One region of the Citrobacter sp. LJND-P06 genome, then DNA from elsewhere that is predicted to be linked to it. Evidence: predicted binding sites of a transcription regulator. Region 1 holds the regulator's gene; the other holds the start of a gene.

Region 1 (16,652 bases):
AGCGTCTTCCGTACCGGACGGACGCGCGGCAAACCAGCCGTTGTCGGTCATCACTTTCAGACCGCCAATGGAGGCGCCATTACCCGGTGCCGCCGTCAGACGTGCGGTGATCGGATCGCCCGCCAGCATACTGGCGCTGACCATTTCCGGGGACAGTTTGGACAATGCCGCTTTCTGAGCGGACGTTGCACCTGCCTGCAAACGGTTATAGCTCGGCGCGCCAAAGCGAGCCGCCAGTTCGTTGTAGTGCTCCTGCGGATTTTTACCCGTGACCGCGGTGATTTCTGCCGCCAGCAGACACATGATGATGCCGTCTTTGTCAGTAGACCACGGCGTACCGTCAAAGCGCAGGAAAGAAGCGCCCGCGCTCTCTTCGCCACCAAAACCGAAGCTGCCGTCAAACAGACCGTCAACAAACCATTTGAAACCGACCGGCACTTCCACCAGTTTACGGCCCAAATCATTCACCACACGGTCAATCATCGCAGAAGACACCAGCGTTTTACCGACGGCGACATCGTTGCCCCACTGCGGACGATGCTGGAACAGGTAGTTGATGGCAACCGCCAGGTAATGGTTCGGGTTCATCAGCCCTGCTGGCGTGACGATACCGTGACGGTCATAGTCCGGATCGTTGGCAAACGCCAAATCGAACTTATCACGCAGCGCCAGCAGACCCGCCATCGCACACTCGGAGGAGCAGTCCATACGGATCGCGCCGTCTTTATCCAGGTGCATAAAGCGGAAAGTCTGATCAACCTGATCGTTGACGATGGTCAGGTTGAGTTTGTAATGCGCGGCAATACGTTTCCAGTATTCGATACCAGAACCGCCCAGCGGATCGACGCCCAGCGTCAGGCCCGCTTTTTGAATCGCCGCCATATCGACGATATCCGCCAGCCCTTCAACGAACGGCTGCACCAGATCCTGCTCTGTTACATGACCGGAGCGCATTGCTGCATCCAGTGAAATGCGCTTCACGCCTTTCAGGCCATCCGCGAGCAGCGCGTTAGCCCGGTCTTCCACCACTTTGGTGACGTTGGTATCTGCCGGGCCGCCATTGGGCGGATTGTATTTAATGCCGCCATCTTCCGGTGGGTTGTGGGACGGCGTAATCACGATGCCGTCAGCCAGCGGGCCGCCTTTTTTGTTGTGGACCAGGATAGCATTCGAAACCGCAGGCGTCGGCGTAAAGCCGTTGTTTTCCTGAACAATGACATCGACGCCGTTTGCCGCCAGCACTTCCAGAACGGAAATAAAGGCAGGTTCAGACAGCGCGTGAGTATCTTTACCCACATAGCAAGGGCCAGTAATGCCGTTTTTCGCACGCTCTTCCGCAATCGCCTGGGCAATGGCCAGAATGTGCAGTTCATTAAAACTATGACGACCGGCGCTGCCGCGATGCCCGGACGTTCCGAACTTCACCGCGTGCTCCGCATTCCCTGCTTCCGGTTTCAATACATAGTATTGCGCCGTCAGTTGGGCGACATTAATTAAATCACTCTGTTGCGCAGGCTGACCTGCACGCTTGTGGATTGCCATTAGCCTGGTCCTTTTAATGCAACGATTAGATTGTTCCGCAAACCTTTTCAATCAATTCCGCAGGGAATTGCATTGATTGCATGATGTGTTCAATCATGCTGCATTTACGGCCGGTGTTGGTGTTGGTGATCACCCAATACGGCGTGCCTGGCACGTGTTTCGGCTTGGTTTGATTACCATTTTTCAGCAGGGTCTGCTCGTCGGGCGCAAAGTATACGCGCGTACGACCGTGCAACGATTCCGTCGCCTCAGCAAACGCGTTGTGATCCAGTGAGTAAAGTGTAGACAGTACCAGCATAAAGCGATTTACCGCTTTCTTCTGCTCCGCATATTCATCGGAAAGCAGAAGTTCACGCATGGCGCGCACTTTATCTTTTACGGGGTTGACCGGCTTCGCTTCAACGATAGCGGGTTGCGCGATGCGCACCTCTTTCGCCGCCGGAGTGACAGGCTGTGATGCGGCGGAAAATTTCAACATACGCCGTAAAATGTCGGATGCGCTCTCGCCGATATGCTTGGTGTGGCTGGCAATATAGCTATAGAGTTCATCATCAACTTCAATCGTTTTCATCTTAATCCAGTGCGGTGTCTTATCTGAATACAAGTCGTTGGGATTATAGGGGCAAATCCCAACAGCGGATAGCGTCAAGCCAGGCTGTCTGAAAAACTCGGAGTTACCGTAGTTGTTGCAGCCCCGTGGCAGAATGGTCAACATAATACCCTAACCCGACAGAGCGAAAAAAAGAACTTTGCCATGAAATTGAACATCCGAGCGCAATCTGCACAAAAGCTGCACAATAATTCTCCCATCGTCCTTGTTCACGGCTTGTTTGGTAGCCTTGATAACCTCGGCATCCTGGCGCGCGATCTGGTACAGGATCACGACATCATCCAGGTTGATATGCGAAACCACGGTCTTTCTCCCCGTTCAGCAGAGATGAATTACCCGGCGATGGCGCAGGATCTGCTGGATACTCTGGACGCCGCGGGTATCGAAAAGGCCACCTTTATTGGTCACTCAATGGGCGGGAAAGCCGTGATGGCGCTGACCGCACTGGCGCCGGATCGTATCCACCAACTGGTGGCGATTGATATTGCGCCGGTTGATTATCAGGTGCGCCGTCACGATGAGATCTTTGCTGCGATCAACGCCGTGACCGAATCGGACGCGCAAACGCGCCAGCAGGCGGCGGCCGTCATGCGCCAGCACCTCCAGGAAGAAGGCGTTATCCAGTTTTTGTTAAAGTCGTATGTCGATGGCGAGTGGCGCTTTAACGTGCCCGTATTGTGGGAGCAGTACCCGCATATCGTGGGATGGGAAACCATTCCCGCTTGGAATCATCCGGCGCTGTTTATTCCTGGCGGGAATTCGCCTTACGTCACCGAAGCCTATCGTCACGATTTACTGACGCAATTTCCTCAGGCCCGGGCGCATGTGATTGCGGGTGCCGGCCATTGGGTGCATGCAGAAAAACCAGATGCCGTGCTCCGCGCGATACGCCGGTATCTGGCGGAAAAGGCTAACTGATTAAAAACTCAGCGTCCGCGCGCGATTACGTGCGTGGACGTTGGCGTGCCTCACTCGCTGATGTATGATGGCGCGCTATCCATCCGGGCAGACGCCTGGCTGATTGTTTCCCCGAAGTCACCAAAATCATGGCCAAAGAACAAACGGACCGTACGACATTAGATCTGTTCGCGCACGAGCGTCGCCCGGGACGACCCAAAACCAATCCGCTTTCGCGTGATGAACAGCTACGCATTAATAAGCGTAATCAGCTTAAACGCGACAAGGTTCGTGGGCTTAAGCGTGTCGAACTGAAGCTTAATGCTGATGCCGTGGATGCGCTGAATGAACTGGCGGAAGCACGCAATATGAGCCGCAGTGAGCTCATTGAAGAGATGCTGACAAACCAGCTTATCTCGCTGCGTGGCCAGGGGTCTGTCTGAATTTCTGCTCTAAATCATAAATCGTGTAGCACAGAGTGCAGTCCTGCGTGTTTGCTGTTTCCGCATGCCTGACTGATCTGCTATCATTGCCCTTATCCGTGGGCAATACGCCACCACCATTTCAATAAGTTTCAAGAGGTTATTTTACTCATGGCAATCACTGGCATCTTTTTCGGCAGCGACACCGGTAATACCGAAAATATCGCAAAAATGATTCAAAAACAGCTTGGTAAAGACGTTGCCGATGTTCATGACATTGCGAAAAGCAGTAAAGAAGACCTGGAAGGGTATGACATTCTGCTGTTAGGTATTCCGACCTGGTACTACGGTGAAGCACAGTGCGACTGGGATGACTTCTTCCCTACCCTCGAAGACATTGATTTCAATGGTAAACTGGTGGCTCTGTTTGGTTGTGGCGATCAGGAAGACTACGCAGAGTACTTCTGCGATGCGCTGGGCACCATCCGCGACATTATCGAACCACGCGGCGCAACCATCGTAGGCCACTGGCCGACAGCAGGCTATCACTTCGAAGCCTCCAAAGGTCTTGCTGATGACGATCATTTTGTCGGTCTGGCTATCGACGAAGACCGTCAGCCGGAATTGACCGCTGAGCGCGTTGAAAAATGGGTTAAACAGATTTCCGCCGAACTGCATCTCGACGAAATCATCAACGCCTGATTTCGTGCGGCGCAGAAATCATCTGCGCCGCATCAATAGATAAAACCAATCAAAATAATTGCTACAAATTTGTAACTTTCCTGCCCATCCCTGTACAATGTTCGGGTGTTATTCTGGTATTGCACAGTGTGATTGTCGGCAGTACCACGTTTTGATTAATATTATTTGCCCGAGGCTTGCAGTTTTCATTTAGACATGGCAGTTCTATAATGATACGCATTCTCTCAAGTGCAATTTCTGTCACTTCTTTAATGAAGTGAATCGTTTAGCAACAGGACAGATTCCGCATGACTGACAACAATACCGCATTAAAGAAGGCTGGCCTGAAAGTAACGCTTCCTCGTTTAAAAATTCTGGAAGTTCTTCAGGAACCGGAAAACCATCACGTCAGTGCGGAAGATTTGTATAAGCGTCTGATCGACATGGGTGAAGAAATTGGTCTGGCGACCGTGTATCGCGTGCTGAACCAGTTCGATGACGCCGGTATCGTGACTCGCCACAATTTTGAAGGCGGCAAATCCGTTTTTGAGCTGACCCAACAGCATCATCATGATCATCTTATTTGCCTCGATTGTGGCAAAGTGATCGAGTTCAGCGATGATTCTATCGAAGCGCGTCAGCGTGAGATTGCGACTAAACACGGTATTCGTTTAACTAACCATAGCCTCTATCTTTACGGTCACTGCGCTGAAGGCGATTGCCGCGAAGACGAGCATGCGCACGACGCAAAGTAATGCTCCCGCCTAAAGAGCCAACCACCCGGTTGGCTTTTTTATGCCCATAAAAAAGACCTGCTATCAAAGCAGGTCTTTTCGCTTCCGCTAAGTCCATTTACTGTACTGTGTTCTTACTGCGAATTTCTTTCCAGATTTTATCGCAATCGGCTTGTACCGCCTGACCATTGCCTGTACGTGTTGCCTGAATGCATTGCTGGTAATCCAGTACCCGCACGCTCTCTTCGTTAGCAAACTGCTTATGCTGGTCTTCTTTTTTCAGCACATTTAATACGCTTTGGCAGGCTTCGATTTTTTCCGGTGAACCTTGCGCGGTGTTAATACATGCGCTGTATGCCTCTTTAAGGCGGCTGTCTTCCTTGGGTGCAGGAGATTGCGCGCAGGCCACCAGCCCTGACGTCATAATGGCGATGAGTAACATTTTTTTCATACAACAGTCCTCAACGACGCGGCAGAGATATACCCTGCCGCGACTGGCATCAGAAAATAGTGAATGGGGCGATAACCATGAACTTCACGTCACGCTCATCCTGGAAGATGTTGCCATAACCGCCGCTCCAGCTTGGGATATTGGAGTGGTTGTCATACTCGGTGAAGTGCAGTTTAAACATGGTGCCTTTGGCACGTCCTTCCTGCATGGTATAAACCGCATCAAGACTGTAGGAAGATTCTTCGATGGTTTGGTTTTTGTCGTAGAACGCATCCGGGTTGCTCTGCCAGGTAGCCGGTTTTGCATCCCAGGCGTAGACGTACGACGCACCCAGTGCCATGCCTGGCAGATTCCAGTTCTTCAGGTCATACATCGCGCCGAAGAAGACCGCTTTTTCGCCGTTGGCGTTAAAGTCGGAACGGTTATCCCACCAGACATCCAGACGACCGTTAGAGGAAGCGTAGGTCGGCGTCATACGCTGTAAGAAGTAACCCTGCTGCCCGTCCGCTTTAACCCAGGTTCCTTCCAGACGCAGATCGACCACTTCCGCCACTTTGTAACCGAAAGTCAGTGCCTGCAACCATGCGGTGCCGTCATAGATGTCGTTCACACTGCGGTCATCAACTTTATCGCGTGCGCCGTAGAACTGGTAACTGGTGGTAAATGGATTCCCGCCCAGATCGAATTTGTAACTGGCTTTGGCAAAGTACTGATCGACATAGCCCTCAGACTGGCCAAAGGCAGCCTCAAGAATAAGGTCATTTTTGAAATCGTATTTTGCGCCAACGGAGTGGAGATAATCGACTTTGGTCTTTTTATCCGCCTGATAGAATTTATCGACTTCAATGTGCCACGGCGCTTTATATTCGTTGGCCCACATGTAGGAGAAGCTCAACGCGCCCGCATCGCCATAGTCAAAGTTGGCTCCGGCTTCTGCCCCTTGATAGGTGCCCGGCATAAAGCTCCAGTGCGGCGCTAACAGCGTCTGTCCGGTTGGCTGAATATAACCGGCACGTGCCCAGGTCGGGCCATATTTAAATTTTGCAGCGGCTTTATACAGGCTGACCCCACTCTTATCGCCAGAGTAATCTTCGTCATAGCCTTTATTTTTTTTCGAGAATGCAATTTCGTTAGGGTGCCCGCTGTCGTCGCTTTCTGCCATTTCAATTGCGGTAAACGCCGCAATATCCAGACCGAACATATCCGCTGCATAACCCGACTGGAAATCCAGGTTGGCGTTCCAGGTCGCGTGTGAAAGGTTGGTTTTGTATTTGTCTTCATCCGTGACGTCTTTACGGTCACGCTCACGCTGCCAGTAATAGATACCGCCAGTTAAGGTCGAATCGTCGATAAAGCCCGCGGCGCTTGCCTGCGGCGCAACCATCCAACCCGACATTGCTGTGATACCGGCGATAGCCAGCGCCAGCGTACTACGTTTGCCACTAAACGTACGCATATGTTAATCCTCTTTGACGTATAAAATGCTGCCGCCAAAGGCGAACAGCTAAAAACAAAAATTAAAAATAGCGCTGAGAAAACCTCATTGACTACAGTGAACAGACTATTTTTCGCGACGCGAATTATCAATCTCTTTCTGTAACCAGTATGTAATAATATGAGCGACCGCACATATTTCATTGCTTTTTGTTACATATTCACCAAATGCGAAAAATTATCATCAAAATGAAAAATACCATTGTTTTCCATGAAGATGAAAACGTTTACCGCCTTCAATTTAGCCACGCCAAAATTTCTTAGCACTTTCATCAAAAAATCGTTTATTAGATTAATTATTTTTTAAACGTAATTAATTCGCTCCGCAAACAGAGGATCTAACGGAAATTAGGCGAAAAAAAACGCCGCGAAGCGCGGCGTTAGTCGGGTGGGATGGTGTCGAGTGGCTTATTCGCCGACTTTAGCCCATGTATCACGTAAACCGACAGTACGGTTAAATACCAGTTTGTCAGCCGTTGCATGGCGGCTGTCGAGGCAGAAGTATCCTTCACGCTCGAACTGGAAGGCTTTACCCGCAACCGCAGCCTTCAGCGACGGTTCTGCAAAGCCCTGTTTAATAACCAGCGAATCAGGGTTCATCGCCGACAGGAAATCTTCTACCGCGCCCGGGTTCGGTACGCTGAAAAGGCGATCGTACAGACGAATTTCAACCGGCAATGCGTGCGCGGCACTCACCCAGTGAATAACGCCTTTTACTTTACGACCGTCAGCCGGATCTTTGCTCAGGGTGTCTGCATCGTAGGTACAGAAGATGGTGGTGATATTACCTTGTGCATCTTTCTCTACACGCTCTGCTTTGATCACGTAAGCGTTACGCAAACGGACTTCTTTTCCCATCACCAGACGTTTGTACTGCTTGTTGGCTTCTTCGCGGAAGTCAGCACGATCGATCCAGATCTCGCCGCTGAACGGAACTTCACGGCTGCCCATTTCCGGTTTGTTCGGATGGTTAGGCATGGTGACCATTTCGCTTTCGCCCTGGTAGTTTTCGATAACCAGTTTTACCGGGTCGATAACCGCCATTGCGCGCGGGGCGTTTTCGTTGAGATCTTCACGAATGCAGGATTCCAGCGATGCTATCTCAATGGTGTTGTCCTGCTTGGTGATGCCGATACGTTTGCAAAACTCACGAATAGCGGCAGCAGTGTAACCACGGCGACGCAGACCAGAAATCGTCGGCATGCGCGGGTCATCCCAGCTTTCTACGTGCTTTTCCATCACCAGCTGATTCAGCTTACGTTTGGACATCACGGTGTATTCCAGGTTCAGGCGCGAGAATTCGTACTGGCGCGGGTGAACCGGGATCGTGATGTTGTCCAGTACCCAGTCGTACAGGCGACGGTTGTCCTGGAATTCCAGCGTACACAAGGAGTGCGTAATGCCTTCCAGCGCATCGCTGATGCAGTGGGTGAAGTCGTACATCGGGTAGATGCACCACTTGCTGCCCGTCTGATGATGATCGGCAAATTTAATGCGATACAACACCGGATCGCGCATGACGATAAACGGTGAAGCCATATCAATTTTGGCGCGCAGACACGCTTTACCTTCTTCAAAACCGCCAGCCCGCATTTTCTCAAACAGCGCGAGGTTCTCTTCTACGCTGCGATCGCGGAACGGGCTGTTTTTGCCAGGCGCTGTCAGCGTGCCGCGGTATTCGCGGATCTCATCAGCCGACAATTCGTCAACATAGGCCAGGCCTTTGTTGATAAGCTCAATGGCATACGCATACAGCTGATCAAAGTAATCTGAGGAGTAGCAGATGTCGCCAGACCAGTTGAAGCCCAACCATTGCACATCGTTCTTAATAGACTCTACGTATTCGATATCTTCTTTTACCGGGTTGGTATCATCGAAACGCAGGTTGCATTGACCCTGGTAATCTTGCGCGATACCAAAGTTCAGGCAGATAGACTTAGCGTGACCAATGTGCAGGTAACCATTGGGTTCCGGCGGAAAACGGGTATGAACTGTGGTGTGCTTACCACTGGCCAGATCTTCATCGATGATCTGACGAATAAAGTTAGTCGGGCGGGCTTCAGCCTCACTCATCGTGGATTCCTCAAAGCGTAAACAACGTATAACGGCATATGATCTTATAAGCCGGACAGACTGACAACCTTTAGTTACTTAAAATACGTAACAGACTGACATTATGGGATCAATTGCTGCAAAAAAAAGCGGCGGAGGTTTCCCCCCGCCGCTCAGGCTGTTTGCTTCGTTGTATTTTGCCGGACGCCGACGCTTGCGCCTTATCCGGCCTTACGAGCGATTACTTGCCTTTAATCTCATACAGCGCCGTTTGACCTGCAACGACGTGTCCTTCCGCTTTCACAACCAGCCCACCAAAATCATCGATGTTGCTGCAAACGACGGGGCTTATCATTGAGCGCGCATTCGCATTCAGGTACGCCAGATCCATTTCCAGAATCGGCTGTCCGGCAACGACTTCAGCACCCTCTTCCACCAGACGCTTGAAGCCCTGGCCACCCAACGCAACAGTATCGATACCCATATGGACAACGATTTCCGCACCTTTTTCTGTTTCCAGGCAGAATGCGTGGTTGGTGTTGAAGATTTTCACGATGGTGCCCGCAGCCGGGGAAACCACGGTTTTATCCGTTGGTTTTACCGCGACGCCATCGCCGACGGCTTTACTGGCGAACGCTTCATCAGGAACCTGATCCAGTGCCACAACATCACCGGTAACCGGAGACACCAGCTCAGCGATAGTCACGGTATTCAAAACGGCCTGCGGTTTCGCGACCGGAGCCGCTGCGGCTGGCGCTGCGTCAACAGAGGCTGCTGCGACCGGCCCCGTAGTTTTCATGGCGTTAGCGATTTTCTCAGCCACAAAGCCCACGATAATCTGTACGCTGGTTTTGTTCAGGCGAATCACACCAGAAGCCCCCAGGCGTTTTGCCATCGCTTCGTTCACCAGCGAAGAGTCTTTCACATTCAGACGCAGACGAGTGATACACGCATCGATACCAGTCAGGTTGTCAGAGCCACCCACCGCAGCGATATACTGACGCGCCAGACCGGCAACATCCTGGTCTTTGTCGGCGCTGACATTCACGTCCTGACCATCGGCTTCGCTACCGGCAACCGCCAGCTCACGACCCGGAGTCATCAGGTTGAATTTGGTGATAGTGAAGCGGAACACCACATAGTAGATTGCGAAGAACACCAGACCCTGCGGGATCAGCATCCACCAGTGCGTCGCCAGCGGGTTACGGGAAGAAAGCACCATATCCACCAGACCCGCACTGAAACCGAAACCGGCAATCCAGTGCATAGAGGCCGCGATGAAGACAGAAATCCCGGTCAGAGCGGCGTGAATAACATACAGAACCGGCGCAACGAACATGAAGGAGAATTCCAGCGGCTCGGTGATCCCGGTGAAAAACGCAGCGAATGCGCCCGCCATCATGATACCCAGCACTTTCGCCTTGTTCTCAGGACGCGCGCAGTGGTAGATAGCCAGCGCTGCACCCGGCAGGCCGAACATCATGATTGGGAAGAAGCCCGCCTGGTAACGACCGGTAATACCCACAACCGCTTTGCCCGCGTCAATAGACTGCGCGCCGCCGAGGAAGTTAGGAATGTCGTTAATGCCCGCCACGTCGAACCAGAATACGGAGTTCAGCGCGTGGTGCAGACCCACCGGAATCAGCAAGCGGTTGAAGAAGGCGTAGACGCCCGCGCCAACGGAACCCAGTTTCTGGATGTGTTCACCGAAGTTCACCAGACCGTCGAAGATAATCGGCCAGATAAACATCATGATGAAGGCAACAATGATCATCACAAAGGAGGTCAGAATCGGCACCAGACGACGGCCGCTGAAGAAGGAGAGCGCTTTCGGTAACTCAACGCCGCTGAAGCGGTTGTACAGCTCAGCAGAGATGATACCCACCAGAATCCCCACGAACTGGTTGCTGATTTTACCGAACGCGGCTGGAACCTGGTCCGCCGGGATCTTCTGAATCATCGCAACCGCCGCCGGAGAACACAGCGTGGTCAACACAAGGAAACCCACAAAACCGGTCAGCGCCGCAGCACCGTCTTTATCTTTGGACATACCGTAAGCGACACCAATCGCAAACAGTACGGACATGTTATCGATGATTGCGGAACCTGATTTAATGAAGAACGCCGCTACCGCGTTGTCTCCACCCCAACCCACGGGATCAATCCAGTACCCTACACCCATCAATATTGCTGCCGCAGGCAGCGTGGCCACCGGCACCATAAGCGCGCGGCCAACCTTTTGTAAATAACCTAGAATACTCACTTTATTCCCCCTATGAGACCCCGTTTAAGGCGCGTTCTCAGCTGTGTTTTTATTGTGTCACTATCTTAGTGGTTCACTGGCATTCTGAGTGTGTGAAAATTTAATTCGTATCGCAAATTAAAAGCATGTTTTTTGTGAGTCCAGTCACCAAATATCGTTAAAACCACTCCCTTATACTGGCTAACTGCGAAAACTTATTTTATCATTCAAAAAATCAAGACGGATTGACTCTTGCTGATACAAAACCAGGTTACGCTTGACTATGTACCCATACTCAATCCGCCAACGTCTACATATACATTTGAGGTGAAGAATGAGACTGATCCCCCTGAATACCGCTGAACAAGTCGGCAAATGGGCTGCTCGCCATATCGTTAACCGTATTAATGCATTCAAGCCGACGGCGGATCGTCCGTTTGTTTTGGGTCTGCCTACCGGTGGCACGCCATTGACCGCCTATAAAGCATTAGTTGAAATGCACAAAGCGGGCCAGGTCAGCTTCAAGCATGTTGTGACGTTCAATATGGACGAATATGTTGGCCTTCCGAAAGAGCACCCGGAAAGCTATCATAGCTTCATGCACCGTAACTTCTTTGATCACGTTGATATTCCAGCAGAAAACATCAACCTTCTCAATGGTAACGCGGCGGATATTGATGCTGAATGTCGTCAGTATGAAGAAAAAATCCGCGCTTACGGTAAAATCCACCTGTTTATGGGCGGCGTAGGCAACGACGGTCATATCGCGTTTAACGAACCGGCCTCTTCTCTGGCTTCCCGCACGCGTATCAAAACATTGACCCATGACACTCGCGTGGCAAACTCGCGCTTCTTTGATGGCGATGTCAGCCAGGTGCCTAAATATGCGCTGACGGTGGGTGTGGGTACGCTGCTCGACGCAGAAGAAGTGATGATTCTGGTGCTGGGCCATCAGAAAGCGCAGGCGCTCCAGGCGGCGGTAGAAGGCAACGTCAACCACATGTGGACCATTAGCTGTCTGCAACTGCACCCGAAAGCTGTTGTGGTGTGCGATGAGCCTTCCACCATGGAGCTGAAAGTTAAGACGCTGAAATACTTCAACGAGTTAGAAGCCGAAAATATTAAAGGTCTGTAATTGTATCCCCGCCCTGATGAGCGTGTTGCAGGGCGGTATTTTTTGAAATCGGGGGTCGGAATGTATGCTTTAACCCAGGGCCGGATTTTTACCGGTCACGAAATTCTTGATGACCATGCGATTGTTGTCGCCAATGGCCTGATTGAAAGAGTCTGTCCAGTGGCTGAACTGCCGCCGGAAATCGAGCAACGCTCGCTGAATGGGGCCATCCTCTCCCCCGGTTTTATCGACGTACAGTTAAATGGTTGTGGCGGCGTGCAGTTTAACGATACCGCAGAAGCGGTGAGCGTTGAAACGCTGGAAATTATGCAAAAAGCCAATGAACGTTCTGGCTGCACCAGCTATCTGCCAACGCTTATCACCACCAGTGATGACCTGATGAAACAGGGCGTTCGCGTCATGCGTGAATACCTGGCGAAATATCCGCATCAGGCCTTAGGTCTGCATCTTGAAGGCCCATGGTTGAATCTGGTCAAAAAAGGGACGCATAACCCGGGTTTTGTCCGCAAGCCTGACGCTGCGCTGGTTGATTTCCTGTGCGATAATGCCGACGTCATCACCAAAGTCACCCTGGCGCCAGAAATGGTTCCCGCTGACGTGATCACAAAACTGGCAGACGCAGGGATTGTGGTTTCTGCCGGACATTCCAACGCAACGTTGAAAGAAGCGAAAGCCGGTTTCCGCGCGGGGATTACCTTCGCCACTCATCTGTATAACGCCATGCCGTACATTACGGGTCGTGAGCCAGGTCTGGCGGGTGCAATCCTGGATGAAGCTGACATTTATTGTGGCGTGATCGCCGATGGCTTGCATGTCGATTATGCCAACATCCGTAACGCCAAACGCCTGAAAGGCGACAAACTGTGTCTGGTGACAGATGCAACAGCACCGGCAGGCGCAAACATTGAACAGTTCATTTTTGCTGGTAAAACAATATACTACCGCAATGGACTCTGTGTGGATGAGAACGGAACGCTGAGCGGTTCATCTTTAACCATGATTGAAGGTGTCCGTAATCTGGTCGAACATTGTGGTATCGCACTCGATGAAGTTCTGCGCATGGCGACCCTCTACCCTGCCCGTGCGATTGGTGTAGACCAACAGCTCGGCAGCATTGCACCGGGTAAAGTGGCCAACCTGACCGCATTCACACACGACTTTAAAATCATCAAGACCATCGTTAATGGCAACGAGGTCGTTACTGAGTAAGAAAACGTATGACACCTGGCGGACAAGCTCAAATAGGTAATGTTGATCTCGTAAAACAGCTTAACAGCGCGGCCGTTTACCGCCTGATTGATCAGCATGGGCCCATCTCGCGAATTCAGATTGCCGAGCAAAGCCAGCTTGCCCCCGCCAGCGTAACGAAAATTACGCGGCAACTTATTGAACGCGGGCTGATCAAAGAAGTTGATCAGCAGGCCTCTACCGGGGGCCGCCGCGCCATCTCTATCATCACAGAAACCCGTAACTTCCATGCGATTGGCGTGCGTCTGGGTCGTCACGACACCACGCTGACCCTCTACGACCTGAGCAGTAAAGTCCTGGCAGAAGAGCATTACCCGCTCCCAGAACGTACGCAGGAAACGCTGGAATTTGCCCTGCTCAATACCATTGAGACTTTTATTGAAAGCTGCCAGCGTAAAATCCGCGAACTGATCGCCATTTCGGTGATCCTGCCGGGGCTTGTCGACCCCGAAAGCGGTGTCATCCGCTATATGCCCCATATTCAGGTCGAAAACTGGGGACTGGTTGAAGCGCTGGAAAAACGTTTTCATGTTACCTGCTTCGTCGGCCATGATATCCGTAGCCTGGCGCTGGCTGAGCACTATTTTGGCGCAAGCCAGGATTGTGAAGACTCTATTCTGGTGCGCGTACACCGCGGCACCGGGGCGGGGATCATCTCCAATGGCCGAATTTTTATTGGTCGTAATGGTAATGTCGGCGAAATCGGCCACATCCAGGTTGAACCGCTCGGTGAACGCTGCCACTGCGGTAACTTTGGCTGTCTGGAAACCATCGCCGCCAACGCCGCCATTGAACATCGCGTACATAATTTGTTGAAGCAAGGCTATCAGAGCCGCGTTCCGCTGGACGACTGCACCATCAAAACCATCTGCAAGGCGGCCAATAAAGGCGATAGCCTGGCCGCCGAGGTTATTGAGCACGTTGGCCGCCATCTGGGAAAAACTATCGCTATTGCGATAAACTTGTTTAATCCGCAAAAAATTGTCATTGCTGGTGAGATAACAGAAGCCGACAAAGTCCTGCTGCCGGCGATTGAAAGCTGCATTAACACTCAGGCATTGAAAGCATTTCGTAAAAATCTGCCCGTTGTGCGTTCGACGCTGGATCACCGCTCCGCCATTGGCGCATTTGCGCTGGTAAAACGCGCCATGCTTAACGGCATTTTGCTTCAACATTTGCTGGAAAATTAATGCGCTTTTATAGTATCGGATTCATAACAATTTCCCTGGGTAGTTCATGACCATCAAAAATGTCATTTGTGATATCGACGGCGTGCTAATGCACGACAACATTGCCGTACCCGGTGCGGCAGAATTTTTGACGGGTATTCTGGAAAAAGGCCTGCCGTTAGTGCTGCTGACCAATTACCCCTCCCAAACCGGACAAGACCTGGCGAATCGCTTTGCCACCGCAGGTGTGAATGTGCCTGACAGCGTCTTTTATACTTCCGCAATGGCGACGGCCGATTTCCTGCGTCGTCAGGAAGGCAAGAAAGCCTACGTTGTGGGTGAAGGCGCGCTGATTCACGAATTGTATAAAGCAGGCTTTACCATTACCGACGTTAACCCGGACTTCGTGATCGTCGGTGAAACCCGTTCCTATAACTGGGAAATGATGCATAAAGCGGCCTTCTTTGTTGCCAATGGCGCCCGCTTTATCGCCACCAACCCGGACACCCACGGTCGCGGTTTTTATCCGGCCTGTGGCGCACTGTGCGCAGGTATTGAGAAAATCTCCGGTCGCAAGCCGTTTTATGTGGGCAAACCGAGTCCGTGGATCATCCGTGCCGCGTTAAACAAGATGCAGGCACATTCCGAAGAAACGGTGATTGTTGGCGATAATCTGCGTACCGACATCCTTGCTGGTTTCCAGGCGGGGCTCGAAACAATTCTGGTGTTGTCTGGCGTCTCCACGCTTGACGATATCGACAGCATGCCGTTCAGACCAAGCTGGATCTACCCGTCCGTGGCCGAGATCGACGTTATCTGAAAACGACGCCATGCCTGATAACACGTTGCTTATCAGGCCAACGATTCGCACTTCGCTGTTCGCCGGATAAGGCATTTACGCCGCTATCCGGCAAAGCTCCGTTTAATAAAATCGCCATAAAATTGCCGATTCATCAATAAACACGCTCATCACGTAATCTTTTTTCACTAATCCACAATGCCTATTGCATTTTTTCTTATCTGACCGGCAATTCACTTGCACCCTCCCCTGCTTTGCGGCATTTTCTTTATCAAGCAAACACAAAAAGCACCACGCAACAGAGTAACGGAGAAGGTTATGTGTTCTATTTTCGGCGTATTCGATATCAAAACAGACGCAGTTGAACTGCGTAAAAAAGCCCTCGAACTGTCACGTCTGATGCGTCATCGCGGGCCGGACTGGTCTGGCATTTATGCCTGCGACAACGCGATCCTGGCGCATGAACGTCTGTCAATTGTTGACGTGAACGCCGGTGCCCAGCCACTGTATAACGAGAAGAAAACGCACATTCTGGCCGTAAACGGTGAAATTTATAACCATCAGGCGCTGCGTGCAGAATATGGCGATCGCTATACCTTCCAGACCGGTTCCGACTGTGAAGTGATCCTTGCGCTGTATCAGGAGAAAGGGGCGCAATTCCTTGACGATCTGCAAGGCATGTTTGCCTTTGCGCTGTACGACAGCGAGAAAGATGCTTACCTGATTGGTCGTGACCATCTTGGCATCATCCCTCTTTATATGGGACACGACGAACACGGCAACCTGTACGTCGCCTCCGAAATGAAAGCACTGGTTCCGGTATGCCGCACCATCAAAGAGTTCCCGGCGGGCAGTTATCTGTGGAGCAAAGACGGGGAAATCTGCCAGTACTATCAGCGCGACTGGTTCGATTTTGATGCGGTAAAAGAGAACGTTACCGACAAGAATGAACTGCGCCAGGCCCTGGAAGACGCGGTCAAAAGCCACCTGATGTCAGACGTACCTTATGGCGTACTGCTCTCCGGTGGTCTGGATTCATCGGTCATTTCCGCTATCACCAAGAAATATGCCGCGCGCCGTGTGGAAGATGACGAACGTTCTGAAGCCTGGTGGCCACAGTTGCACTCCTTTGCCGTCGGACTCGAAGGTGCGCCGGATCTGAAAGCCGCGCAGGAC
Region 2 (16,652 bases), 1.2 Mb from region 1:
TGACGCGCGACACCAGAACCAGCGGCGCATCCGCCGAGACTTTCCCGGCCGCAATAACGCTGTACAACCAGCCCGTTTTACCGGCGTTTTGCATCTGGCTTGCCATGTCGCTGATGCCGAAATGGTGATTGAGTTTGAAGCAGGGCGAACGCGGTTGCGTCACCTGAATCAGCGTCTCTCCCCACTGGAAGATATCGCCAATATAGACATTCTGTTCAGTCAGACCGTCGGTTGAGAGGTTTTCACCAAACGCGGGCGCGACAAACCGATCCGCCTGTTCCGGGAATTCCCGGGCCCAGTGCAGATAATGCTCCCGCGGGTAATGACACAGTGCGCGATCGGGCCCACCGTGGATTTTCGCCTCCGCCTGCTCATCACCCTCCAGACCCCGTTCCGTCAGCATCAGTTCGCCATCCACCTGAATCTTCGCAATGGCGCTGGGGCGGCTTCCCGTATAGTCCAGAACCTTGCCTGTAAACACCTCGACTGGATATCGCATCTGTTCCCTCTCCCCGCTAAATAATCCTCATTAGAGCATATTTATTTTACCTCAGCGCTCAAAATGAGAGCCGGATTCACACGATGAATGGCCAGACATGCTATCAATTAGGATGATTTTAAAACGCCATTTCATAACAGGAGTCAACAACGTGACAGTACAATCGCAATTTGCTGGTGTCTGGTGTCCCTCCATTACGCCGATGGATAATGATGGAAACGTCGATCTCTCAGGTCTGAAGCATCACCTCAAGCGCCTTACCGACGCCAAAATCGATGTTATTTTGCTGATGGGCAGCATCGGTGAATTTGCCTCTTTTAGCCTTGAAGAACGGCTGATGCTGATCCGGGAAGCCCGATCAATGAGCTCCCTGAAGATGGTCGCCAACGTCTCTTCCACCTGTATGAGCGACGTTTTACAGATGGCACAGGAAGCCGACAAAGCGGGTTACGATGCGGTGATGGTATTGCCGCCGTACTATTACGGACAAACAACAAAACAGCTCCTGAGCTATTTCCGCAAACTTGGCGGCGCATTACGCGGAAAATGGTTCGCCTACAATTTCCCGGCACGCACCGGCTGCGATTTAACCCCTGAGCTGGTCGCAACGCTCGCTGCCGAGTTCCCCCATTTTGCCGGTATTAAGGATACCGTCGATTGCCAGTCTCACACCCGCAGCATGATCCAGACCACCCGCGCCGTGCGCGATGACTTTGCCGTCCTCTCCGGCTATGACGAGTATTACCTCCCTAACCTGATGGCAGGCGGCGCAGGGATCATTTCTGGCTTAAACAACGTGATGCCTGAGCTTTTTGTCGATGCGCGTGAGGCGTTTAAACAGGGCGATTTGCAAAAGTTGCGTGAAATTCAAGACAAGATCGGCACCTATATGTCCATTTACGCCATCGGTGAGGATTTTGTCACCACGATTAAAACCGTGGTATCACGTAAATTTGGTTATTGCACCGGGGTTTCACGCAATGCAGGCGGTGAGCTGGGTGAGAAAGACTGCCGAACGATTGATGAGGTGTTCTTAACAAAAGGTTAAGTCATGCAGCCTGATGGCATTACCGCCATCAGGCAACAATCAGACTTATTTTTTCGCGGCGAAACGCGCGGCTGCTTCGTCCCAGTTCACCACGTTCCAGAACTCTTTAATGTAGTCCGGACGGCGGTTCTGGAATTTCAGGTAGTAAGCGTGTTCCCACACGTCCAGACCGACGATCGGGAAGCCAGATGCGCCAGAGACAGCTTCACCCATCAGCGGGGAATCCTGGTTCGCAGTAGATACCACGGCCAGTTTGTCGCCTTTCAGCACCAGCCACGCCCAGCCAGAACCAAAGCGGGTGGCAGCGGCTTTCTCAAACTCGGCTTTGAAGTTATCAACGGAACCAAAGTCACGTTCGATAGCGGCTTTCAGGTCGCCCTGCAGGGTCGTGCCGATTTTCAGGCCTTTCCAGAACAGGCTGTGGTTAGCGTGACCGCCCGCGTTGTTACGCAGTACGGTTTTCTTATCTGCTGGCAGTTGATCCAGTTTCGCGATCAGCTCTTCGGCAGACAGGCCAGCGAATTCTGGCAGGCTTTCCAGCGCTGCATTGGCATTGTTGACGTAGGCTTGATGGTGTTTGGTGTGGTGAATTTCCATCGTCTGCTTATCGAAGTGCGGTTCCAGTGCATCGTAAGCGTACGGCAGGGATGGCAGGGTATAGCTCATATTCATCTCCATTATTATCGAGCGGCTGGGTGTTAACGCCGCGTAAGCAGTTGGTTCATTATAGTTAATTAAATGATATTGAAAATGATTATCAATGCCGCACTTTTCATACGGATATAACCCCGCCCCCACTTACCAAAGATGTGAGCTAAATCACCCGCTTAACGCGTCTATTGCCAAAGAGAACAAAAAGCGGCAACGGGAAGAAGGTTAAGAATCTGCACAATTTTTACACTCATCACGTCGAAGGGGTAACGCGACAATAAAAACGATGAGGATAAATTCATGAGTAACGCGATTACGATGGGTATTTTTTGGCATTTGATAGGTGCGGCCAGTGCAGCCTGTTTCTATGCCCCGTTTAAGCAAGTAAAACAGTGGTCATGGGAAACGATGTGGTCGGTTGGCGGGATTGTCTCCTGGATTATCCTGCCGTGGACTATCAGCGCCATGCTGCTGCCCGATTTTTGGGCCTACTACAGCTCGTTTAACCTTTCTACTTTATTACCTGTTTTCCTGTTTGGCGCGATGTGGGGTATCGGCAATATTAACTACGGCCTGACCATGCGCTATCTCGGTATGTCGATGGGGATTGGTATCGCGATTGGCATTACGCTGATTGTCGGTACGCTGATGACGCCCATTCTCAACGGTAACTTCGATGTCCTGATCAACACCGAAGGCGGACGCATGACGCTGCTTGGCGTGTTGGTGGCGCTTATCGGCGTGGGGATTGTGACCCGTGCCGGGCAGTTGAAAGAGCGTAAAATGGGCATCAAAGCCGAAGAGTTCAACCTGAAAAAAGGTCTGCTGCTGGCGGTCATGTGCGGGATCTTCTCGGCCGGCATGTCCTTTGCAATGAATGCCGCCAAACCGATGCATGAAGCCGCTGCTGCTCTTGGCGTGGATCCGTTGTATGTCGCCCTGCCCAGCTACGTGGTGATTATGGGTGGCGGCGCGCTGGTCAACCTGGGCTTCTGCTTTATTCGTCTGGCAAAAGTGAAGAGTCTGTCGATAACCGCCGACTTCTCGCTGGCAAAATCCCTGATCATCACCAACGTGCTGCTGTCAGCGCTTGGCGGTCTGATGTGGTATTTGCAGTTCTTCTTCTACGCCTGGGGCCACGCGCGCATTCCGGCGCAGTATGACTACATCAGTTGGATGCTGCACATGAGTTTCTACGTCCTGTGCGGCGGTATTGTCGGGCTGGTGTTGAAAGAGTGGAAAAACGCCGGTCGACGTCCTGTGAGTGTGCTGAGCCTGGGCTGCGTGGTGATTATCATCGCTGCTAATATTGTCGGAATGGGAATGGCGAGTTAATCACTTTGATGACTGAGATGGCGCCACTGGCTTGGCGTCATCCCGGTTTCCCGCGTGAACACCACGGAAAAATAGTTACTGTCCTCAAACCCACATTGCATCGAAATCTCACCGATCATCAGGCGGCTATGCTGGAGCAAATATTGCGCGTGGCAGACGCGAATCTGGCGCAAATAGTGGTTGATGGTCATGCCGGTTTGGGCGCGAAACTGCTGGCGCAACACGCGTTCACTGCAGGTTTCCCGCTCGCAAAATTCATCCAGCGAAAACGGGTGCTCAAGGCTGCCCGCCAGCGCGGTGATCAGTTTATCCAACAGCGTTTCACTTGAGGTAGCAGGCAGATTATCCGTGGCATAGCGATGGCGCTGCAGGATCATCACCAGTTGCCCAAACAGCAGCTCCGCCATACCGTTAGCCAACGGGCAGCTCTGCTGGCTTTCATGCTCAAGCTGGCTGATAACCTGCCGCGCCTGAGTCATCCCGGCGCTGGTCAGACGCCAGTGCGGCTGCCATTGGGTGCCGTTAAATCCAGGTATTGCCTCTTCCCAGCATAGATTCAGCTTCAGCCGCTCCGGGCAGTAGATAATGTTCTGCAATACCAGATCGTTAACGGAGGTGTAGGAGTGTTTATCTTCGGCGCGAATGTAGAACAGGTCGCCGCGCGTAATGCGGTAGGGGCGTTCATTAAGCACATGCAAACCGTTGCCACGCCACACCAGCACCAGTTCACAAAACTCATGGGTATGTTCCGCAAAGACATTTTGCGGGTAGCGGTCGGCAACAGCCACAGCCTGCGCGTCGCCTGCAAAAAAGTCGGCTTTATGAAGAACGAGCTGATTTGCCACCACATCACCTCAACCAATAACAGCACAGTAGTATGCGTCAAGCGGCGGCAAAAAACGTTGATATACCCGTCATACTTCACGTGGCATCGGCGTTACTGCAGCAATGCGTCGCGCCCCTGGCGGATATCACGCGGCGACCAGTCAAATTCGCGGCGAAAAAGCGTCGAAAAGTGGTTACTGTCGCCGAATCCGCAGCGATAGGCGATATCGGTAACACTGTCGTCGCTATGGCGTAGCAGATGACGCGCTTTAATTAAACGCAGGCGGTTCAAATAGCGCTGAGGTGTTAGCCCGGTTTGTTGTTTCAACTGACGGTGCAAGGTACGTAGTGAGAGCGAAAACCGATCGGCCACGGCTTCCCAGCAGACCTCTTCGGCAAAGTGATCTTCCAGCCAGGCCATCAGGTGATTCAGCCGCGCATCATTATCCGTCGCCCCTTCCATCAGACTGCTTTTGCGTAGCAATACCAGCAACTGCATAAACACGATTTCGCGGTTGGCGACCGCTGGCGTGTCCATCTCTCCATCGGGTTGTTCCAGTTGAGCAACCAACTGGCGCACCTGCTGTAACACCCCCTGGTTTACCCGCCAGTGGGACGGATACAGCCCATCCTGTTCCTGCGGTAAAAGCTGGTTCAGCCCTGCCAGAAACTGGAACGCATCCGGCGAACGATAGAGCACGTTGGTCAGGCATAGATTGTCAGTATGTTCATACATGTGTCGGTCATGATCGCGAACAAAACAGACGGTGCCGCCGCTGATGGTATACGGCTGTCCGTTGAACACATGAATTCCCGTGCCATGTTCAACAATCACGATTTCATGAAAATCATGATGGTGTTCAGGAAACGCAGACTGCGGAAGCCGGGGTTCGATGGCGATAGGAACCTTACCTGAAGGAAAAAAATCCACGCTGTGCAATAGGGTCATGATGGCTTCCTGACTTGGAGTGGAACATGACTGAAATAGTAATTAAGGGGTCGCCACCTCACCTTAAAGTTTTGACACGAAAGCGCGCATATCCAGTCATTTTTTCAAGACAGAGCAGGAAAGTTCGCTAAATGCGGACGCCGTCACATCAGGCAAAAACAGGCTCATGATTGGAAACTGTGAACGCCATCACGTTCATCTTTGCTTTCTTGCCAGCGGCTAATTTTGGCTGTCAGTAGCGAGAAGGTTCCTTTTCCCCGGGATTCTTAGACTCATTGCCATTACTCCTGGAAGGACTTCATTATGACTTTTCGCCATTGTGTCGCGGTCGATCTCGGCGCATCCAGTGGACGCGTTATGCTGGCGCGTTACGACAGCGAACACCGCTCCCTGACGTTGCGTGAAATCCACCGTTTCGTGAATTGCCTGCAAAAAACAGACGGCTTCGACGCCTGGGATATCGACAGTCTGGAAGGGGCCATTCGTCTTGGGCTGGAGAAAGTCTGCGATGAAGGCATCCGCATTGACAGCATCGGGATTGATACCTGGGGCGTCGACTATGTGCTGCTGGATAAACACGGTCAGCGTGTCGGCCTGCCCGTTTCCTACCGTGACAGTCGCACCACAGGCGTGATGCAACAGGCGCAGGCGCAACTCGGGAAAGCGGAAATCTATCGCCGCAGCGGTATTCAGTTTTTGCCGTTTAACACGCTGTATCAATTACGTGCGCTGGTTGAACAACAACCGGAGCTTACCCCCCAGGTGGCGCACGCGCTGCTTATTCCTGATTACTTCGCCTATTGCCTGACCGGCAAAATGAACTGGGAATACACCAACGCCACCACCACGCAGCTCGTCAATATTCATACCGACGGCTGGGATGACACGCTGCTGGCGTGGACTGGCGCGAATCACGCCTGGTTCGGCACGCCAACGCATCCGGGCAATGTCATCGGTCACTGGATTTGCCCGCAGGGTAATCAGATCCCGGTCGTTGCCGTCGCCAGTCACGATACCGCCAGCGCGGTGATTGCCTCTCCGCTGGCAGAAAAAAACAGCGCCTACCTCTCTTCCGGTACCTGGTCGCTGATGGGCTTCGAGAGCAGAACGCCTTATACCAATGATGCCGCGCTGAGCGCCAATATTACCAACGAGGGCGGCGCGGAAGGACGCTACCGCGTGCTGAAAAATATCATGGGACTGTGGCTGCTGCAGCGCGTCCTGAAAGAACGCCAGATTACCGATCTGCCTGCGCTGATCGCGCAAACGCAGGCGCTGCCCGCTTGCCGTTTCGTAATTAATCCCAATGACGATCGCTTTATCAACCCTGCCGATATGGGCGCGGAAATTCAGGCTGCCTGCCGTGAAACCGGTCAACCGGTGCCCACCCAAGACGCCGAACTGGCTCGCTGTATTTTCGACAGCCTGGCGTTGCTGTACGCCCGCGTCCTGCAGGAACTGGCCGACCTTCGCGGCGAAGCCTTCACCAGCCTGCATATCGTCGGTGGCGGTTGCCAGAACGCATTACTGAACCAACTGTGCGCCGACGCCTGCGGTATCCGTGTGATGGCCGGCCCCGTAGAGGCATCCACGCTCGGCAACATCGGTATCCAGCTCATGACACTGGACGAACTGACCAACGTTGATGATTTCCGTCAGGTGGTGAGCGCCAACTACGACCTCACCACCTTTATTCCTCATCCTGATAGCGAAATTGCCCGCCATGTTGCGCAGTTTCAATCCACACGACAGACAAAGGAGCTTTGCGCATGACCACTCAACTTGAACAAGCCTGGGAACTGGCGAAACAGCGTTTTGCTGCGGTAGGTATCGATGTCGAAGAGGCGCTGCGCCAGCTCGATCGTCTGCCGGTTTCTATGCACTGCTGGCAGGGCGATGACGTCGCCGGTTTTGAAAACCCGGAAGGCAACCTGACCGGCGGTATTCAGGCGACGGGTAACTATCCGGGCAAAGCGCGTAACGCGACCGAATTACGTGCCGATCTGGAGCAGGCGCTGAGCCTGATCCCAGGGCCGAAACGTCTGAATTTGCACGCGATCTATCTGGAATCCGACACGCCGGTTGCCCGCGACCAGATAAAACCAGAACACTTCAAAAACTGGGTGGAGTGGGCGAAAGCCAACCAGTTGGGTCTCGATTTTAACCCGTCCTGTTTCTCGCATCCGCTGAGCGCCGACGGGTTCACCCTTTCCCACCCGGACGCGAAAATCCGTCAGTTCTGGATCGATCACTGCAAGGCCAGCCGCCGCATCTCCGCCTATTTCGGTGAGCAACTGGGCACTCCGTCGGTGATGAACATCTGGATCCCGGATGGCATGAAAGACATCACCGTTGACCGTCTGGCACCGCGTCAGCGTCTGCTGAATGCGCTGGATGACGTCATCAGCGAGAAACTGGACCCGGCGCACCACATTGATGCCGTTGAGAGCAAGCTGTTCGGTATTGGCGCAGAAAGCTACACCGTCGGTTCCAATGAGTTCTATATGGGCTACGCCGCCAGCCGCCAGACCGCGCTGTGTCTGGATGCGGGCCACTTCCACCCGACTGAAGTTATCTCCGACAAAATCTCTTCCGCCATGCTGTATGTCCCGCGCCTGTTGCTGCACGTGAGCCGCCCGGTACGTTGGGACAGCGACCACGTGGTGCTGCTGGACGATGAAACGCAGGCGATTGCCAGCGAAATTGTGCGCAACGATCTGTTCGACCGTGTGCATATCGGCCTCGACTTCTTCGACGCATCTATCAACCGCATCGCCGCGTGGGTTATCGGCACCCGCAACATGAAGAAAGCGCTGCTGCGCGCCCTGCTGGAGCCGACTGCCGAGCTGCGTAAGCTGGAAGCGGAAGGCGATTACACCGCGCGTCTGGCGTTGCTTGAAGAGCAGAAATGCCTGCCGTGGCAGGCCGTGTGGGAGATGTATTGCCAGCGTCACGATACGCCTGCGGGAAGCCAGTGGCTGGAGAACGTGCGCGCGTACGAAAAAGAGATTCTGAGCACACGCGGCTAACTGAGCGCAATGGGTTTGTAGGCCGGATAAGACGCATCGCGTCGCTATCCGGCATTCGTAAGACCCGAGCGATTTCGGGCAACAAAATAGACAGGAATACCGAACATGCAGAACATTATGAATTCCTGGTTCGTCCAGGGAATGATCAAAGCCACGTCTGACGCCTGGCTGAAAGGGTGGGATGAGCGCAACGGCGGCAACCTGACGCTGCGTCTGGATGAAGCGGATATTGCGCCATTTGCGAGTGATTTCCACGCAAAACCGCGCTATATCGCGCTGAGCCAGCCGATGCCGTTACTGGCAAACACCCCGTTTATCGTGACCGGTTCCGGTAAATTCTTCCGCAACGTTCAACTCGACCCGGCGGCAAACATCGGCGTGGTTAAAATCGACAGCGACGGCGCGGGCTATCACATCCTGTGGGGCTTAACCCACGAAGCGGTGCCGACCTCCGAACTCCCGGCGCACTTCCTTTCCCACTGCGAGCGCATCAAGGCCACCGGCGGCACAGACCGCGTGATCATGCACTGCCACGCCACCAACCTGATTGCCCTGACCTACGTGCTGGAAAACCGCACCGACGTCATTACCCGCCAGTTGTGGGAAGGCAGCACCGAGTGTCTGGTGGTCTTCCCGGACGGCGTCGGCATTCTGCCGTGGATGGTGCCGGGTACTGACGAAATCGGCCAGGCGACTGCGGTCGAAATGCAGAAACATTCGCTGGTACTGTGGCCGTTCCACGGCGTATTCGGCAGTGGCCCTACCCTGGACGACGCGTTCGGTTTGATAGATACCGCAGAGAAATCTGCTGAAGTTTTAGTCAAAATCTATTCGATGGGTGGCATGAAACAAACGATCACGCGTGAAGAGCTTATTGCGCTCGGTAAACGTTTTGGCGTGACACCGCTGGCCAGCGCTCTGGCGCTGTAATAGCACCGCCCGCACCCGGCGACACGGACACTGCCGCCGGACATACAGCGATAATTTAAGGAGAGTAATCATGAGCTTTATGTTGGCACTTCCGAAAATCAGTCTGCATGGCGCAGGGGCAATTGGCGATATGGTTAACCTCGTGGCGAATAAGCAATGGGGTAAAGCGCTGATCGTCACCGATGGTCAACTGGTCAAACTGGGTCTGCTGGATAGCCTGTTTGCCGCGCTGGATGCGCATCAAATGTCTTACCATCTGTTCGATGAGGTGTTCCCAAACCCGACCGAAGCGCTGGTGCAAAAAGGCTATGCGGCATACCAGGACGCGAACTGCGATTACATCATCGCGTTTGGCGGCGGCAGTCCGATCGATACCGCCAAAGCGGTGAAAATTCTGACCGCAAACCCTGGCCCATCAACAGCCTATTCCGGCGTCGGAAAAGTGAAAAACGCAGGCGTGCCGCTGGTAGCGATTAATACCACTGCCGGTACCGCAGCGGAAATGACCAGTAACGCGGTGATCATCGATTCTGCGCGTCAGGTCAAAGAGGTCATCATCGACCCGAACATCATTCCTGACATTGCCGTCGATGACGCCAGCGTCATGCTGGAAATCCCGGCATCCGTGACGGCCGCGACCGGTATGGATGCGCTGACGCACGCGATCGAAGCCTATGTTTCCATTGGCGCGCACCCGCTCACCGACGCCAACGCGCTGGAAGCGATTCGCCTGATAGCCCTGTGGCTGCCGAAAGCGGTAGACGAAGGTCATAATCTCGAAGCGCGTGAGCAAATGGCGTTTGGTCAGTATCTGGCGGGCATGGCGTTCAACAGCGCCGGTCTTGGTCTGGTTCATGCGCTGGCGCACCAACCGGGCGCCACCCACAACCTGCCGCACGGCGTCTGCAACGCCATTCTGCTGCCCATCATCGAGAACTTTAACCGTCCAAATGCCATTGCGCGTTTTGCCCGCGTGGCGCAGGCGATGGGTGTCGACACGCGCAATATGAGTGATGAAGCAGCAAGCATGGAAGCGATCAACGCCATTCGCGCATTGAGCAAACGTGTGGGTATTCCGACAGGTTTCAGCCAGTTAGGTGTGACCAAAGAGGATATCGAAGGCTGGCTGGACAAAGCCATGGCCGATCCGTGCGCGCCGTGTAACCCGCGTACCGCCAGCCGCGATGAGGTTCGTGAGCTGTATCTGGAGGCGTTATGATCCGCAAAGCCTTTGTGATGCAGGTGTATGCCGACACGCACGAAGAGTATCAGCGCCGTCATAACCCCATCTGGCCGGAACTGGAAGCGGTGCTGAAAGCGCACGGCGCGCATCACTACGCGATTTATCTCGATAAAGAACGCAACCTGCTGTTTGCGACCGTCGAGATTGAGTCAGAGGAGCGCTGGAATGCAGTTGCCAGTACCGACGTCTGCCAGCGTTGGTGGAAACACATGCGTGAAGTGATGCCGACTCACTCAGACAACAGTCCGTTGAGTACAGAGATAAAAGAAGTGTTTTATCTGGAGTAAGTTGTGTACCCGGTGGTGAAAACGCCACCGGGTCATTTTGATTAGAAAAAGTATTTAAAGCGAACGCGGCCACCGTAGCGATCGTCAGAACCGTCGCCGTGTGTGCCATCACCGTCGCTATCCAGAATCGAATAATACGCGCCAAGGTAGATGTTGAAGTTTTGCATATTCATTACGTTAGCGAACTGATATGAGGCGTGGAAGGTATGAATGTCATAGGTGCCTTCATTATTAATCCAGCAGTCGTCATCACAGACTACCCCTTCAAAATCATCAATCTTGTTATGTGCATAGATATAACCGAGTTCAAAGCGTTTCCACAGCGCGTTCAGCCCGGCGGTAAAATCGTGTTCATTGCTGGCGTTAAGATATGCAGTATTCAGGTTCACCACCACGCCGTTATCCGCATCATTCTTAAGGCCATTCCACGTCATTGTCAGACCGTAACCGGTGCGGTCGGACTGATCGACAAACTTGCCGTCGCCGTTGGTGTAGCCGTAAGCGTTATTGACCACGTTCGATTCCATCGCCGCAGCAACTGAAAATGCATCCTGCGACCACGAGATAACCGGACGCAAATAGGCAACGTTTTTCTGCTGCTCCATTGCACGACCATGGAAATCGCCATCGTTATAAAGTGAAGTACCGTCTTCCAGCAGGGTGTTTAATTCGAAGTACCAGTTGTCGACTTGCTTACTGACCAGGAAGTTGCCGCCAGCATCAGAGCGCCCACGGCCCTCTTTCATCATGTAGATATAGCCACTGCCGTCGTCATAAAGATCGTTGGCGGTATTACCCGAATGCTCAACAAAGGTATCCTGATTGAGTGGGAACATATCGTACGCTTCGAAGCGTCCAACCTTCACTTTCCAGTCATTCTCTTTGCCGAAGAAGAAAACGGAGTCATCGATATTCACCGAGCCAGACAGATCGCCCAACGGTTGAGCGGAGAATCCGGCATAATAACCATTATTCAGCTTACGCATGCCATCAAATCCCAGCAAAATTCGGCCATTAACATTCCATTTTTCGTTGGTCGGATCACTACCCATATTGGCATTGGTCATGGCCAACAGGCCATGCTTACTTTCTGCATCCATGTTGAATTCTACGTCACCGTAGATTTTTAGATCGCCATAACCGGAAAGGAGCAGATTAGGCCTGGTTGCATTATTTTTCGTCTCCTCAGAAGACGTCTGGCTGTTGACGGGTGTATTCCCCTGGACGGCTTTAATTTCTCGAATTTCGCTCGCCTGTTGAACCTGTAATTGCTGAACCTGACTTTCTGCCTTCGCCGCCCGATTTTCTGCGGCCTCCAGTCTGGCTTCGAGTTGCTCAAGCCGCTGCTCAAGCGTCATTTTTTGCGCTTTAGCAACCCCATTATGCGCCACGCATAATAGACCTATTGCTAACGCTAGCGTCGTTTTCTTCATTTGTTCACTTTCCTTGAAATAAAGAATGACCCGCGTATTTTTTAAAAAATACACGTAATGAATATAAAAATAGAATGTATTTTGTTTTTATATTTAACAGCGGCTATAATTGATTATATAAACAACTCGCAATTATTGACTGTGCTGCTACAGGCTAATAAGTAGTAGCATGGTGATTTTTTAGTGTAAATACAGGGAGTTTGCAGTTCGTGAGGAATATAACAAAAGGGTTGAAATAAACGAAATATCGCAAAAACAAATAAATATAATTTGAGTGAAGCAATAATTATAAATAATCATTCGGCGCGGTATTTATACCACCACGCCGTGATATTCAACGAACACTTAATTTTGCTCAGCCACCAGAATCGCCTGAGTGTCCGGCTCCAGCGCTTTGAAAATATGATCCTGATCGGCGGGGTAACAAATATAATCCCCCTCGTTTAACTCTTCTGGCACATCTGTCAGACCGACCAGCGCTTTTCCTTTCGTCACAATAATGTGTTCAACCGAGCCCGATGGATGCGGATGTGAAATGCGATCCGCCCCAGGTTGCGTCAACAGCAGATAGATGTCACGCCGAGCGCCAGGTGGGCAACTCGCCAGCAAAATAGCCTGATAGTGCGCCAGTTCTGCCACGACTTTCGTCCCTTCTCCGCGACGGAGCACCTGCGTTTTTTGTACCTGGGGTTCAAGTAAGCGTGCAAAAGGAATATCCAGCGCAACACAGAGCGACCAGAGCGTTTCCAGGCTAGGATTACCATTCCCCGCTTCAAGTTGGGAAAGCGTGGACTTGGCGATCCCTGCCCGCCGGGCGATTTCTGCCAGCGACAGCCCCGTCCGCTGACGTTCGCGAACCAGACTTTTGGCAATCACGCTGATGGGTTGTGTCATACACGACTCCGCGTTTTTTATATCGAACGAATCGTTCGTCTTGAAATACAAATCTGTTGCGTTCATTATAATGGAAACTCGTTCGATATGGCTAAATAACATGAAGCACTTTCTCTCTTGTCTCAAAGGGGACACGATCAAAGCGATATTTTTAGTCTGTCTGGCTGTGGGGGTTGTCGGCATGTCCTACGGCTCGCTGGCGATGGCCTACGGCTTCCCTCTCTGGGTGCCGTTTGTGCTCTCCATCACCGTGCTGGCTGGCGCATCCGAATTTATGTTCATTGGCATTATCGCCAGCGGTGGAAATCCGTTAGCCGCCGCCGCTGCAGGCTTGTTGGTAAACGCCCGTCATATCCCGTTTGGCGTGACGGTACGCGACCTGGTCGGCACCCGCGCGGCCAGCTTTCTCGGCTGCCATATTATGAACGATGAAAGTGTGGTGTTCGGCCTGTCGCAGAAAACGCCGGAGAAGCGTAAAGCCGCTTACTGGCTGTGCGGAATGGGCGTCGCCATTCTGTGGCCGCTGGGTACACTGCTCGGCGCCGTGGTAGGCAAAATGTTGCCAGATCCGGAAACTATCGGGCTGGATGCCGTATTCCCGGCCATTTTGCTGGCGCTGGTTGTCCCGGCCTTTAAAAATCGCACCACATTGGTACGTGGCCTGAGCGGTGCTGTGGTGTCGCTCGCCGCCGTTCCCTTTGCGCCGGTCGGCCTGCCGGTGCTGCTTTCCCTGCTTGGCTTACTGACGAGGAAAAAATAATGGGCAACATGACGCTGTTTATTATCGGTATCGCCATTTTATCGGCAGGCACCTATTTGATGCGCCTCGGCGGGGCAAAACTCGGGAGTCGCTTAGCCCTTTCTGAGCGTTCTCAGGCATTACTTTCCGACGCGGCCACCGTGTTGCTGTTTTCTGTGGCGCTGGCGACCACCTTTTATGAAAGCGACCATTTTGCCGGAATGGCGCGCGTGTTAGGCGTCGCCTTTGCCGTATTTTTAGCCTGGCGCAAGATGCCATTGATTGTGGTGATTATCGCGGCGGCCGTGGTCACGGCATTGCTGAGACTGGCGGGCATAAACTAAAAAAGCGCCCACGGGCGCTTTAGACTATCTCTGTATTGCGCTCATGGCGGTACAACCACCGATCATTTTTTGTATTTATCATTTTCGCTGCAATTCAAACGGCTGATCAAATTCATTAGAATATTATATAGAATACCACGATTTATTTTGGTCTTGTCGCAAGCAGCGTTACACCGGGTACTCGCTACCTAATCAATGAAGAACGTATAATGACGCAACGCATTAATACCCGCTTACCGTCATAATTATTCCCGCTATTTTTATTAGTGGCTTCCCCACGAAAACAAAACGCAATTCAAGACGCATTTATTCGCGCTTCAGAAAGTCTATTGCAATATCGCCATTCGTTAAAATGTGCTCCCGTGCACAAAGACCAGGCTTGCTTAGCACGCATTATGTCACTGACCTCAGACATATTGCCGCTCATCTCATTGCCCGTTCACCGTTAACATTATAAAAAAGAAGTTAACGGAATCTCTCTATGTCAGAACTCAGCGCAAATTGTATTGATCTGAATATTCAGGGCAACACCCCTTATTCCATTCTCAAGCAACTGGCAGAAATGGCGTTTAAAAATGGCTATATCACGGAGCGCACGCTATTTCTGCAAACGCTACTGATGCGAGAAAAACTGCACTCCACCGGATTTGGATCGGGTATCGCCGTTCCTCACGGGAAAAGCGTCTGCGTGAAGCAACCCTTTGTTCTGTTTGCACGTAAACCCCACAGCGTTGACTGGAAGGCCAGCGACGACGAAGGCGTCAACTGCTGGATCTGTCTCGGCGTACCGCAAACCGGCGAAGACGCCCAGGTCAAAATCATCGGCACGCTGTGTCGCAAAATCATCCATCAGGATTTCATTAACCAACTGAAGCAAGGTGACGCCAGCCAGGTGCTTGCCCTGTTAAATCAGACCTTAACTTCATAAGGAAGCGGCTATGGCGTCATCCTTACGTTTAGTGGCGATCACCAACTGCCCTGCGGGCATTGCCCACACCTATATGGTGGCGGAAGCGCTGGAGCAAAAAGCGCGTTCGCTCGGCCATACCATGAGAGTCGAAACCCAGGGAGCAAGCGGTGTTGAAAATCGCCTGACTGGCGAAGAGATCGCCGCCGCCGATTACGTGATTTTAGCCATCGGGAGAGGCTTAAGCGGTGAAGAGCGGGCGCGTTTCGCGGGGAAAAAAGTGTATGAAATTGCCATTTCCCAGGCACTGAAAAATATCGACCAGATTTTCACGCAATTACCGTCTCATTCGCAGCTTTTTGCCGCAGATAGCGGTGTGAAACTCGGCAAGCAGGATGTCCAACAGGGCAGCGTAATGAGCCACCTGATGGCAGGCGTTTCGGCGGCACTGCCGTTTGTTATCGGCGGCGGTATTATGGTGGCAATTGCCAATATGCTGGTGCAGTTCGGCTTACCGTATACCGATATGTCGAAAGGCGCGCCGTCATTTACCTGGATTGTCGAATCCATCGGCTATCTGGGTTTCACCTTTATGATCCCGATTATGGGGGCGTACATCGCGTGGTCGATTGCCGATAAACCCGCTTTTGCTCCGGCGTTTCTGGTCTGCTATCTGGCTAATGATAAAGGGTTGCTCGGCACCCAGTCCGGCGCGGGATTTCTCGGCGCGGTGGTACTGGGGCTGGCGATCGGTTATTTCGTGCTGTGGTTTCGCAAAGTTAAGCTCGGCAAAGCGCTCCAGCCGCTGCTCGGCTCAATGCTGATCCCATTTGTCACTCTGCTGGTGTTTGGCGTATTGACCTATTACGTCATCGGCCCGGTGATGTCCGACATGATGAGCGGTCTGCTGCACTTCCTCAATACCATTCCGCCCTCCATGAAAATGGGGGCCGCTTTCCTCGTTGGGGCGATGCTGGCATTTGATATGGGCGGGCCAATCAACAAAACCGCATGGTTTTTCTGCTTCTCGCTGCTGGAAAAACATATCTATGACTGGTACGCCATCGTCGGCGTAGTGGCGCTGATGCCGCCTGTCGCGGCGGGCATTGCCACTTACATTGCGCCTAAGCTATTTACCCAACAGGAAAAAGAAGCCGCCAGTAGCGCAATTGTGGTCGGCGCTACCGTCGCCACTGAACCGGCGATCCCCTACGCGCTGGCCGCACCGCTGCCGATGATCACCGCCAACACACTTTCCGGCGGTATTACCGGCATACTGGTGATCGCCTTCGGAATCAAACGTCTCGCGCCGGGGTTAGGTATTTTTGACCCGCTGATCGGCCTGATGTCTCCGGTGGGGTCATTTTATCTGGTGCTGGCAATCGGCCTGGCGCTGAACATTTCGTTAATCATTATCCTGAAAGGATTGTGGCTCAGACGTAAAGCCACGCAGCAGGAGCTTGCTCATGAACATTGAGTTACTTCAGCAGTTATGCGAAGCCAGCGCCGTCAGCGGCGATGAGCAGGAAGTTCGCACCC

Evidence for each region. The regulator Fur, encoded in region 1, represses iron uptake genes when iron is present. The targets are predictions, from matches to a motif close to ATAATAATGAGAACNACTATCAA.
Region 2: the regulator Fur is predicted to act here: its motif matches at 2,286-2,308, upstream of sodA (superoxide dismutase [Mn]).

Annotation. Positions count from the first base shown of each region.
Region 1 covers NZ_CP187317.1:3,208,696-3,225,347, forward strand. Annotated here, with positions in the region: gene pgm (phosphoglucomutase (alpha-D-glucose-1,6-bisphosphate-dependent)) at 1-1,542, opposite strand, end outside; gene seqA (replication initiation negative regulator SeqA) at 1,568-2,113, opposite strand; gene ybfF (esterase) at 2,297-3,070, shown strand; gene ybfE (LexA regulated protein) at 3,199-3,492, shown strand; gene fldA (flavodoxin FldA) at 3,643-4,173, shown strand; partial or broken gene ACO7SM_RS15355 (fur leader peptide) at 4,383-4,468, shown strand; gene fur (ferric iron uptake transcriptional regulator) at 4,461-4,907, shown strand; gene ACO7SM_RS15365 (ChiQ/YbfN family lipoprotein) at 5,005-5,337, opposite strand; gene chiP (chitoporin ChiP) at 5,387-6,793, opposite strand; gene glnS (glutamine--tRNA ligase) at 7,240-8,904, opposite strand; gene nagE (N-acetylglucosamine-specific PTS transporter subunit IIBC) at 9,125-11,146, opposite strand; gene nagB (glucosamine-6-phosphate deaminase) at 11,460-12,260, shown strand; gene nagA (N-acetylglucosamine-6-phosphate deacetylase) at 12,321-13,469, shown strand; gene nagC (DNA-binding transcriptional regulator NagC) at 13,478-14,698, shown strand; gene nagD (ribonucleotide monophosphatase NagD) at 14,745-15,497, shown strand; gene asnB (asparagine synthase B) at 15,795-16,652, shown strand, end outside.
Region 2 covers NZ_CP187317.1:4,447,341-4,463,992, forward strand. Annotated here, with positions in the region: gene yiiM (6-hydroxyaminopurine reductase) at 1-499, opposite strand, end outside; gene ACO7SM_RS20935 (dihydrodipicolinate synthase family protein) at 651-1,547, shown strand; gene sodA (superoxide dismutase [Mn]) at 1,593-2,213, opposite strand; gene rhaT (L-rhamnose/proton symporter RhaT) at 2,499-3,533, shown strand; gene rhaR (HTH-type transcriptional activator RhaR) at 3,530-4,378, opposite strand; gene rhaS (HTH-type transcriptional activator RhaS) at 4,471-5,307, opposite strand; gene rhaB (rhamnulokinase) at 5,611-7,080, shown strand; gene rhaA (L-rhamnose isomerase) at 7,077-8,336, shown strand; gene rhaD (rhamnulose-1-phosphate aldolase) at 8,442-9,266, shown strand; gene fucO (lactaldehyde reductase) at 9,337-10,485, shown strand; gene rhaM (L-rhamnose mutarotase) at 10,482-10,796, shown strand; gene ACO7SM_RS20985 (carbohydrate porin) at 10,838-12,229, opposite strand; gene ACO7SM_RS20990 (helix-turn-helix domain-containing protein) at 12,575-13,123, opposite strand; gene ACO7SM_RS20995 (AzlC family ABC transporter permease) at 13,224-13,883, shown strand; gene ACO7SM_RS21000 (AzlD domain-containing protein) at 13,883-14,206, shown strand; gene ACO7SM_RS21005 (PTS fructose transporter subunit IIA) at 14,688-15,134, shown strand; gene ACO7SM_RS21010 (PTS fructose-like transporter subunit IIBC) at 15,145-16,590, shown strand; gene ACO7SM_RS21015 (aminopeptidase) at 16,580-16,652, shown strand, end outside.